2 regions of the Micromonospora sp. IBHARD003 genome follow, and region 1 is predicted to be linked to the other one. Evidence: riboswitches for the same ligand, from Rfam matches in the RefSeq annotation. Region 1 holds a riboswitch; the other holds the start of a gene.

Evidence for each region. Region 1 has a riboswitch for cobalamin ahead of ACTWOL_RS24940 (ribonucleoside-diphosphate reductase subunit alpha). Riboswitches for the same ligand answer to the same signal wherever they lie in the genome.
Region 2: it holds a riboswitch for cobalamin, as region 1 does, so the genes downstream of both, ACTWOL_RS08205 (cobalamin biosynthesis protein) here and ACTWOL_RS24940 (ribonucleoside-diphosphate reductase subunit alpha) in region 1, are expected to answer to the same signal.

Annotation. Positions count from the first base shown of each region.
Region 1 is NZ_JBWBBX010000001.1:5,596,228-5,600,431, reverse strand. Features, by position in the region: gene mctP (monocarboxylate uptake permease MctP) at 1-673, shown strand, start outside; gene ACTWOL_RS24945 (GNAT family N-acetyltransferase) at 788-1,291, shown strand; cobalamin riboswitch at 1,357-1,541, shown strand; gene ACTWOL_RS24940 (ribonucleoside-diphosphate reductase subunit alpha) at 1,674-4,052, shown strand; gene ACTWOL_RS24935 (ribonucleotide-diphosphate reductase subunit beta) at 4,052-4,204, shown strand, end outside.
Region 2 is NZ_JBWBBX010000001.1:1,850,379-1,854,582, forward strand. Features, by position in the region: gene ACTWOL_RS08190 (class II aldolase/adducin family protein) at 1-143, opposite strand, end outside; gene ACTWOL_RS08195 (inorganic phosphate transporter) at 318-1,562, shown strand; gene ACTWOL_RS08200 (hypothetical protein) at 1,604-1,825, shown strand; cobalamin riboswitch at 1,959-2,107, shown strand; gene ACTWOL_RS08205 (cobalamin biosynthesis protein) at 2,139-3,119, shown strand; gene ACTWOL_RS08210 (cobyric acid synthase) at 3,116-4,204, shown strand, end outside.

The DNA of each region.
Region 1 (4,204 bases):
GGTGACCAACGGTCAGCTCGCCATTCCGCAGCTGTTCGAGAACATGTTCCCCGACTGGTTCGCGGGCGTGGCCTTCGCGGCCATCGGCATCGGCGCGCTGGTGCCGGCCGCGATCATGTCGATCGCCGCGGCCAATCTGTTCACCCGCAACATCTACAAGGACTTCCTGAAGCCGGACGCGACACCGGAGCAGGAGACCAGGGTGTCGAAGCTGGTGTCGCTGCTGGTGAAGGTGGGCGCCCTGGTCTTCGTCCTCACGATGGACAAGACGGTCGCCATCAACTTCCAGCTGCTGGGCGGCATCTGGATCCTCCAGACCTTCCCCGCACTGGTCGGAGGCCTGTTCACCCGCTGGTGCCACCGCTGGGCGCTGCTCGCCGGCTGGGCCGTCGGAATGATCTACGGCACGGTGGCGGCCTACGGTGTCGCGAGCCCGACGCAGAAGCACTTCGGCGGATCCTCGGCCGAGATCCCGGGCATCGGTGAGATCGGTTACATCGGTCTGACCGCCTTTGTGCTCAATGTGCTCGTGACGGTCGTCCTCACCTTCGTGCTGCGTGCCGTGAAGGCGCCGGACGGCGTCGACGAGACGTCCCCGGAGGACTACACGGCGGACGCGGGTGACCCGGGAGTCGAGACGGAGGCCCCGAAGCTGACCGCCGCGACGCACTGAGACATCCGGCACCGCTGACCCGCCTGCGCGCCTGGCCGCCGTCCCCCTCAAGGGCGGCGGCCAGGCGCCGTTTTCCGGTGTACACGTTCTCCTCGTGTAGGACAGACTGCCGGGATGGATGTGACCATCAGGCCGGTGGAGACGGAGGAGTACGACGCTCTCGGGGAGCTCACCGCACAGACCTATCTGGCGGACGGACTGCTGACCTTCGGGGACGAGGACCCCTATCTCCCCGTACTGCGGGACACGGCAGGCAGGGCCGCGCAGTCCGAGGTGCTGGTCGCCACCGACGGCTCGGGACGGCTGCTCGGCGGGGTGGCTTTCACGCCCGGCGCACGGCCCTACGCCAACATCGCACGGAAGGACGAGGCCGAGTTCCGGATGCTGGTCGTCGCCACCGAGGCACGCAGGCGTGGCGTCGGGGAGGCGCTCGTCATGGCGTGCGTCGAGCGGGCCCGAGCTCTCGAAGGGTGCCGCCGACTGGTGCTGTCGACCGATCGGCAGATGCGCGCGGCACACCGCATATACGAGCGGCTGGGCTTCGTACGGACCCCCGATCGTGACTGGGTACCGATAGCGGGCCTGGATCCCCTGCTGACGTACGCGCTTGAGCTCTGAGAACCGACACTTCGGGGTGAGTCACGCGACCGCGACACAACATGTGGGGTGCGCGGCATCGCCCCGCCCCTACATGTATGCTCGACTCCGTTGCCGCAGCAGGGGAATCCGGTGGAAATCCGGAACTGTCCCGCAACGGTGAGTCGGTCTGCATTCGTTCCTTTCGCGTACCCATGAGGCGTGCCCATGCGTACGCGTCCGCGAGTGCACACCCACGAGTCCGAGGACCTGTCGGCAACGCACCCGGTCCGTCCGGCCCGGGTGCCGAGACGTCCGGGCCTCGCGGATCAGGCTGGTGGACGCGGTGCGTTGTGCTGCCCAGACACATGCCCGCATTCCGCCTCCCCCGCCGGCCCCGAGCCGAGTGAGGGAGAGCACCCCCGTGACCATCGCGCCGCCAGATCCTGCTTCAGCGCAGCTCGCCGATGGGCCAGGAACCGCGCTGCTGCGGCTTCTGACCGACCTCACCGCCGACCTCCCCGACACCGACCCCGGACGGGTCGCGGGTGCCGCGCTCCGGGGACGTCACTCGGGCTCGGACGAGGCCGAACTGCGGGAGCTGGCCACCGAGGCGGCCGCCGGGCTGATCGCGGAGGACCCGGCGTACTCGCGGCTCGCGGCCCGGCTGCTCACCCTCACCATCGCCGAGGAGGCGGCCTCGCAGGGCGCCACCGGCTTCTCCGGCTCGATCGCGGTCGGCCACCGCGAGGCACTGATCGCGGACCGCACGGCTGCCTTCGTCGAGGCCCATACCGCCCGTCTCGACGGGCTGATCGACCCGGCCGCCGACGACCGCTTCGGTTACTTCGGACTGCGCACCCTCTACAGCCGCTACCTGCTGCGCCACCCGCTCACCCGCAAGGTGATCGAGACCCCGCAGCAGTTCATGCTGCGCGTGGCCTGCGGTCTCGCCGAGGACGAGTCGGCGCACGCCGTCGACGAAGTCGCCGCGCTGTACGGGCTGATGAGCCGGCTGGACTATCTGCCGTCCTCGCCGACGCTCTTCAACTCCGGCACCCGGCACCCCCAGATGTCCTCCTGCTATCTGCTGGACTCGCCGCTGGACGAGCTGGACTCGATCTACGACCGCTACCACCAGGTGGCACGGCTGTCGAAGCACGCGGGCGGCATCGGTCTGTCGTACTCCCGCATCCGCTCCCGCGGTTCGCTGATCCGCGGCACCAACGGGCACTCCAACGGCATCGTGCCGTTCCTGCGCACGCTGGACTCGTCGGTCGCCGCCGTCAACCAGGGCGGCCGGCGCAAGGGCGCGGCCTGCGTCTACCTCGAGACCTGGCACGCGGACATCGAGGAGTTCCTGGAGCTCCGCGACAACACGGGCGAGGAGGCGCGGCGTACGCACAACCTCAACCTGGCGCACTGGATCCCGGACGAGTTCATGCGCCGGGTGAACGCCGACGCCGAGTGGTCGCTGTTCTCCCCCGCGGACGTCCCCGAGCTGGTGGACCTGTGGGGCGACGAGTTCGACGCCGCCTACCGCAAGGCGGAGGAGGCGGGCCTCGCCCGCAGGACGATCCCGGCCCGCGACCTGTACGGCCGGATGATGCGGACCCTCGCCCAGACCGGAAACGGCTGGATGACGTTCAAGGACGCGTCGAATCGCACCGCGAACCAGACCGCGGAGCCCGGCACCGTCGTCCACTCCTCCAACCTCTGCACCGAGATCATCGAGGTCACGAACGACGGCGAGACGGCCGTCTGCAACCTCGGCTCGGTCAACCTGGGCGCGTTCGTGACCCCCGGGGGCTCCATCGACTGGGAGCGGCTGGACGAGACCGTCCGCACGGCCGTGACCTTCCTCGACCGGGTCGTGGACATCAACTTCTACCCGACCGAGCAGGCCGGCCGCTCCAACGCCAAGTGGCGCCCGGTGGGCCTGGGCGCGATGGGTCTCCAGGACGTCTTCTTCAAGCTGCGGCTGCCCTTCGACTCCGCCGAGGCGAAGGCACTGTCCACCCGGATCGCCGAGCGGATCATGCTGGCGGCGTACGAGGCGTCCTGCGACCTCGCCGAGCGGGGCGGCCCGCTGCCCGCCTGGGAGCAGACCCGCACGGCGCGCGGTGTGCTGCACCCGGACCACTACGGCGTCGAGCTCAACTGGCCCGAGCGGTGGGCCGCCCTGCGCGAGCGGGTCGCCACCACGGGGATGCGCAACTCCCTGCTGCTCGCCATCGCCCCGACCGCGACCATCGCGTCGATCGCGGGCGTGTACGAGTGCATCGAGCCGCAGGTCTCCAACCTGTTCAAGCGCGAGACGCTGTCGGGCGAGTTCCTCCAGGTCAACTCGTACCTGGTGGATGAGCTCAAGCAGCTGGGCGTGTGGGACGCCCAGACCCGTGAGGCGCTGCGCGACTCCAGCGGCTCGGTGCAGGGCCTCAACTGGATTCCGGCGGAGGTGCGGGAGCTGTACCGCACGGCCTGGGAGATCCCGCAGCGCGGCCTGATCGACATGGCCGCGGCGCGCACCCCGTTCCTGGACCAGTCGCAGTCGCTGAACCTGTTCATGGAGACGCCGACCATCGGCAAGCTCAGCTCGATGTACGCGTATGCCTGGAAGCAGGGCCTGAAGACGACGTACTACCTGCGTTCGCGCCCGGCGACCCGGATCGCCCGTGCCGCGTCCGGCACGCCGGCGGCGGTCACCGCGGCCCCCACCATTCCCGTCCAGCAGGCCGCTCCCGACGCGGACGCCATCGCCTGCTCCCTTGAGAACCCCGAGTCCTGCGAGGCCTGCCAGTAATGTCCACCGAAGCCACCACCGCCACGACGGCGCGCGAGAAGAATCTGCTCGACCCCGGCTTCGAGCTGACGCTCCGCCCGATGCGCTACCCGGACTTCTACGAGCGCTACCGGGACGCGATCAAGAACACCTGGACGGTCGAGGAGGTCGAC
Region 2 (4,204 bases), 3.7 Mb from region 1:
TCGGTGGCGAGCCGTACGGAGACGTTGCCCGAGGTCCCGACCACGAGTCCGTCCGCCACGGTCCTGCGGGCGGTGGCCACGAGGTCCGCCCAGGCCTCCGCGATCGCGTTCTGCCGACGTGCGTTCCGCTGCTGCCCGCTCATGGGGATGATCATCTCAGCAGCCGGGCCCGAAGCACGACACCCGGCTCTTCCCCTCCCCAAGCGGAATGACCATACTCGTGTGGAGTCACTCCTGAGCCGCGTCGAGTTCACCTTCCGTTCACTCAGGTTGCTTACGTTCAACCAGCCACTGACATCCAATAGAAGCCTGGGTACATGGAAAACATCACGCTTCTCCTCGGGATCGTGATCATTACCGCTCTCGTGTTCGATTTCACGAACGGTTTCCACGACACAGCCAACGCGATGGCGACGACCATCTCGACCGGCGCACTCAGACCGAAGACGGCGGTGGCCATGTCCGCCGCGCTGAATCTCGTCGGCGCCTTCCTGTCCATCGAGGTCGCCAAGACGATCTCCGGCGGACTCATCAAGGAAGAGGGCATCCGCACCGAAGTGATCTTCGCGGCGCTCGTCGGCGCCATTCTGTGGAACCTCGTCACCTGGCTGCTCGGCCTGCCGTCCAGTTCGTCGCACGCCCTCTTCGGCGGTCTCATCGGCGCTGCCGTGATGTCCGCCGGGTTCTCGGCCGTGAACGGCGGGACGATCGTCACCAAGGTCCTGATCCCGGCCGTCGCCGCGCCGGTCGTCGCCGGACTGGCCGCGTTCCTCGCCACGAGGCTGACGTACAGGATCGGCAACGGGGCGGACGGCAAGGCCACGGCCGCCACATCGAAGGGGTACCGGGCGGGCCAGATCGCCTCCGCCGGTCTCGTCTCCCTCGCGCACGGCACGAACGACGCGCAGAAGACCATGGGCGTCATCACCCTGGCCCTGGTCACCGGCGGTGTCCTCGTCCCCGGCTCGAACCCCCCGATGTGGGTCATCGTCTCGGCCGGTCTGGCGATCGCCCTGGGCACCTACCTCGGTGGCTGGCGCATCATCCGCACCATGGGCAAGGGGCTGACCGACCTCCGGCCGCAGCAGGGCTTCGCCGCCCAGACCAGCGCCGCGACGGTCATCCTGGCCTCGTCCAACCTGGGCTTCTCGCTCTCCACCACCCAGTCCTGCTCCGGCGCGGTGATGGGTGCGGGTCTCGGCCGCAAGGGCGGTGTGGTCCGCTGGTCCACCGCCACCCGGATGTTCGTCGCCTGGGGTCTCACCCTGCCGGCCGCCGGTCTGGTGGGCGCCGCCGCCGAGTTCCTGACCAGCCAGGGCGCCTGGGGCACCGGCGCCGTCGCCGTCCTGCTCGTCTCGGGCTCGGCTGCGATCTGGGGTCTGTCGCGGCGCAAGCCGGTCGACCACACGAACGTGACCGACGACGAGATCGGTGAGGGCCCGGGTGTGGTCACCACCGCGATCGCGGCCGTGACCCCGCCGCCCACCGCGGCCGCGGAGCTGAAGGCCACCATCCCCGCTCCCGCGGGTGAGAACGCTCCCGCACCCACCGCCACGGTCTGACGGTCCAACGCTTTCACGGTCTAAGGAAGAAACGAATCAGCATGAAGATCGACTGGGCAGCTCTGGGCTCCGTCTTCGGCGTGAGCCTCGTCGTGACCGTCGCCCTGGTGGGCCTGTTCACCCTGGGCATCGCGGGTCTCTCCAAGCAGGAGGCCGCGGCCGCTCAGGGAGGTTCGGCCGGACTGGCCCGTACCGGCGCCTACGCGTGCTTCGCCCTGTGCGCGGCGGCCGTGGCGTACGGGATCTATCTGATCGTCGCCTGACGGTCCGCGGATACGACGGCGGGAGCCGGACACCCCTTCGGGAGTGTCCGGCTCCCGCTCTGCGTTCGCCGCTCCCGCGCCGGGTGTGGGACTGCGCACACTGTCCCGTCGCAGGTCAGAGGCGAGTTGACGGGTGTTCGCGGCCCATGGTGGACTTCCGGGGCCACTTACGGCGGCAGAAGAGGAAGCCGGTGCGAATCCGGCGCGGTCCCGCCACTGTCACGGGTGCACCCTTCACCGGGGCGCCCGGAGCCAGGAACTCTCTCCCGCCGGTCACGTCGAGCCAGGGCGCGGACCCTGAGTGAGGACGAACATGCCTGCCGAGCCGCGGGTGGTGGGGGGACTGCTCCCTGCCCTCACGTTCGCGTACGGGGCCACCGCCGGGCTCGCCGGTGACCTGGTACTCGGCGACCCCCGCCGAGGACATCCGGTCGCCGCGTTCGGCCGCGCCGCCGGCGCCGTCGAGCGACGACTCTGGCGCGACCACCGCGGTTGGGGCGCCCTGCACACCGTGGTGTGCGCCGGGGGCGCGATCGCCGCCGGGGCGCTGGCCGCCGCTTCCGTACGCCGTTCCCGAACCGCATCCCTCGCCCTGACCGCCGCGGCCACCTGGGCCGTCGTCGGCGGCACCACGCTCGGCCGGGAAGCCCGGGCGATCGGCGGGGCACTCTCGGCCGGCGATATCGAGGCCGCCCGGGAGCGGCTGCCCCATCTGTGCGGCCGCGATCCACAGGCGCTGGACGGCCCCGGAATCGCGCGCGCCGTCGTCGAGTCGGTCGCCGAGAACACCTCGGACGCGGTGGTCGGCGCGCTGGTGTGGGGTGCCGTCGCCGGAGTCCCCGGCCTGGTGGGCTTCCGTGCCGTGAACACCCTGGACGCCATGGTGGGCCACAAATCCGTCCGCTACCGGCGCTACGGCTGGGCGTCGGCCCGGCTCGACGACCTCGCGGGCTGGCCCGGCGCCCGGCTCACCGCGGGCCTCGCGGTGCTGGTCGGCGGCGATCCCCGTGGGGCGGCCCGGGCCTGGCGTACGGACGCCGCGAAGCACCCGAGCCCCAACGCGGGCCCGGTGGAGGCATCGTTCGCGGGGGCCCTCGGGGTACGTCTCGGGGGAACGCTCTCGTACGGCGGGCGCGTCGAGCACCGGCCCGTCCTCAACGGGACGGGCCGCGCCGTCGCGGTGGGGGATGTCGAGCGTGCGGTGCGGCTGTCGCGCCGCGTGGGCGTGCTGGCGCTCGCGGTCTGCGCGGGCGCACGGATCGCCGTCGGGGCGATGAGGGGGAGGCGGAAGTGAACGGCGGAGGACTGCTGGTCGCCGGTACCACGTCGGACGCGGGCAAGAGCGTCGTCACGGCGGGGATCTGCCGGTGGCTGGTGCGCCAGGGTGTGAAGGTCGCCCCCTTCAAGGGGCAGAACATGTCGCTCAACTCCTTCGTCACCCGCGAGGGCGCCGAGATCGGCCGGGCGCAGGCCATGCAGGCGCAGGCGGCGCGGGTGGAGCCTTCGGCGCTCATGAACCCGGTGCTGCTCAAACCGGGCAGCGACCGCTCGAGCCAGGTCGTGCTGATGGGCAAGCCGGTGGGCGAGCTGAGCGCGCGCGGCTACCACGGAGGCAGACAGCAGGCGCTGTTCGAGCCGGTCGTGGAGTGCCTGGAGAAGCTGCGGAGCACCTACGACGCCGTCATCTGCGAGGGCGCGGGCAGCCCCGCCGAGATCAATCTGCGCCGCACCGACATCGTGAACATGGGCATCGCGCGGGCCGCGCGCCTTCCCGTCGTGGTGGTCGGGGACATCGACCGGGGCGGGGTCTTCGCCCAGTTCTTCGGCACGACCGCGCTGCTGGCCCCGGAGGACCAGGAACTGGTCGCGGGCTATCTGGTCAACAAGTTCCGCGGCGATGTGACGCTGCTGGAGCCGGGTCTGGAGATGCTGTACGGGCTGACCGGGCGGCGGACGTTCGGGGTGCTGCCGTACGCGCACGGACTCGGCATCGACGAGGAGGACGGACTGCGGGTCTCGCTGCGGGGCACCGTGCGCGAGTCCGTCGTCGCCCCGCCGGTGGGCGAGGACGTGCTGCGGGTCGCGGTCTGCGCCGTGCCGCTGATGTCCAACTTCACCGATGTGGACGCGCTGGCCGCCGAACCGGGCGTGGTGGTGCGCTTCGTGGACCGCCCCGAGGAACTGACCGACGCCGACCTGGTGGTGCTGCCCGGCACCCGCGGCACGGTGAAGGCGCTCGACTGGCTGCGCGAGCGCGGGCTCGCGGACGCGATCGCCCGGCGGGCCGCCGACGGCAGGCCGGTACTGGGCATCTGTGGCGGTTTCCAGGCTCTGGGCGACCGCATCGAGGACGACGTGGAGTCACGCGCGGGCAAGGTC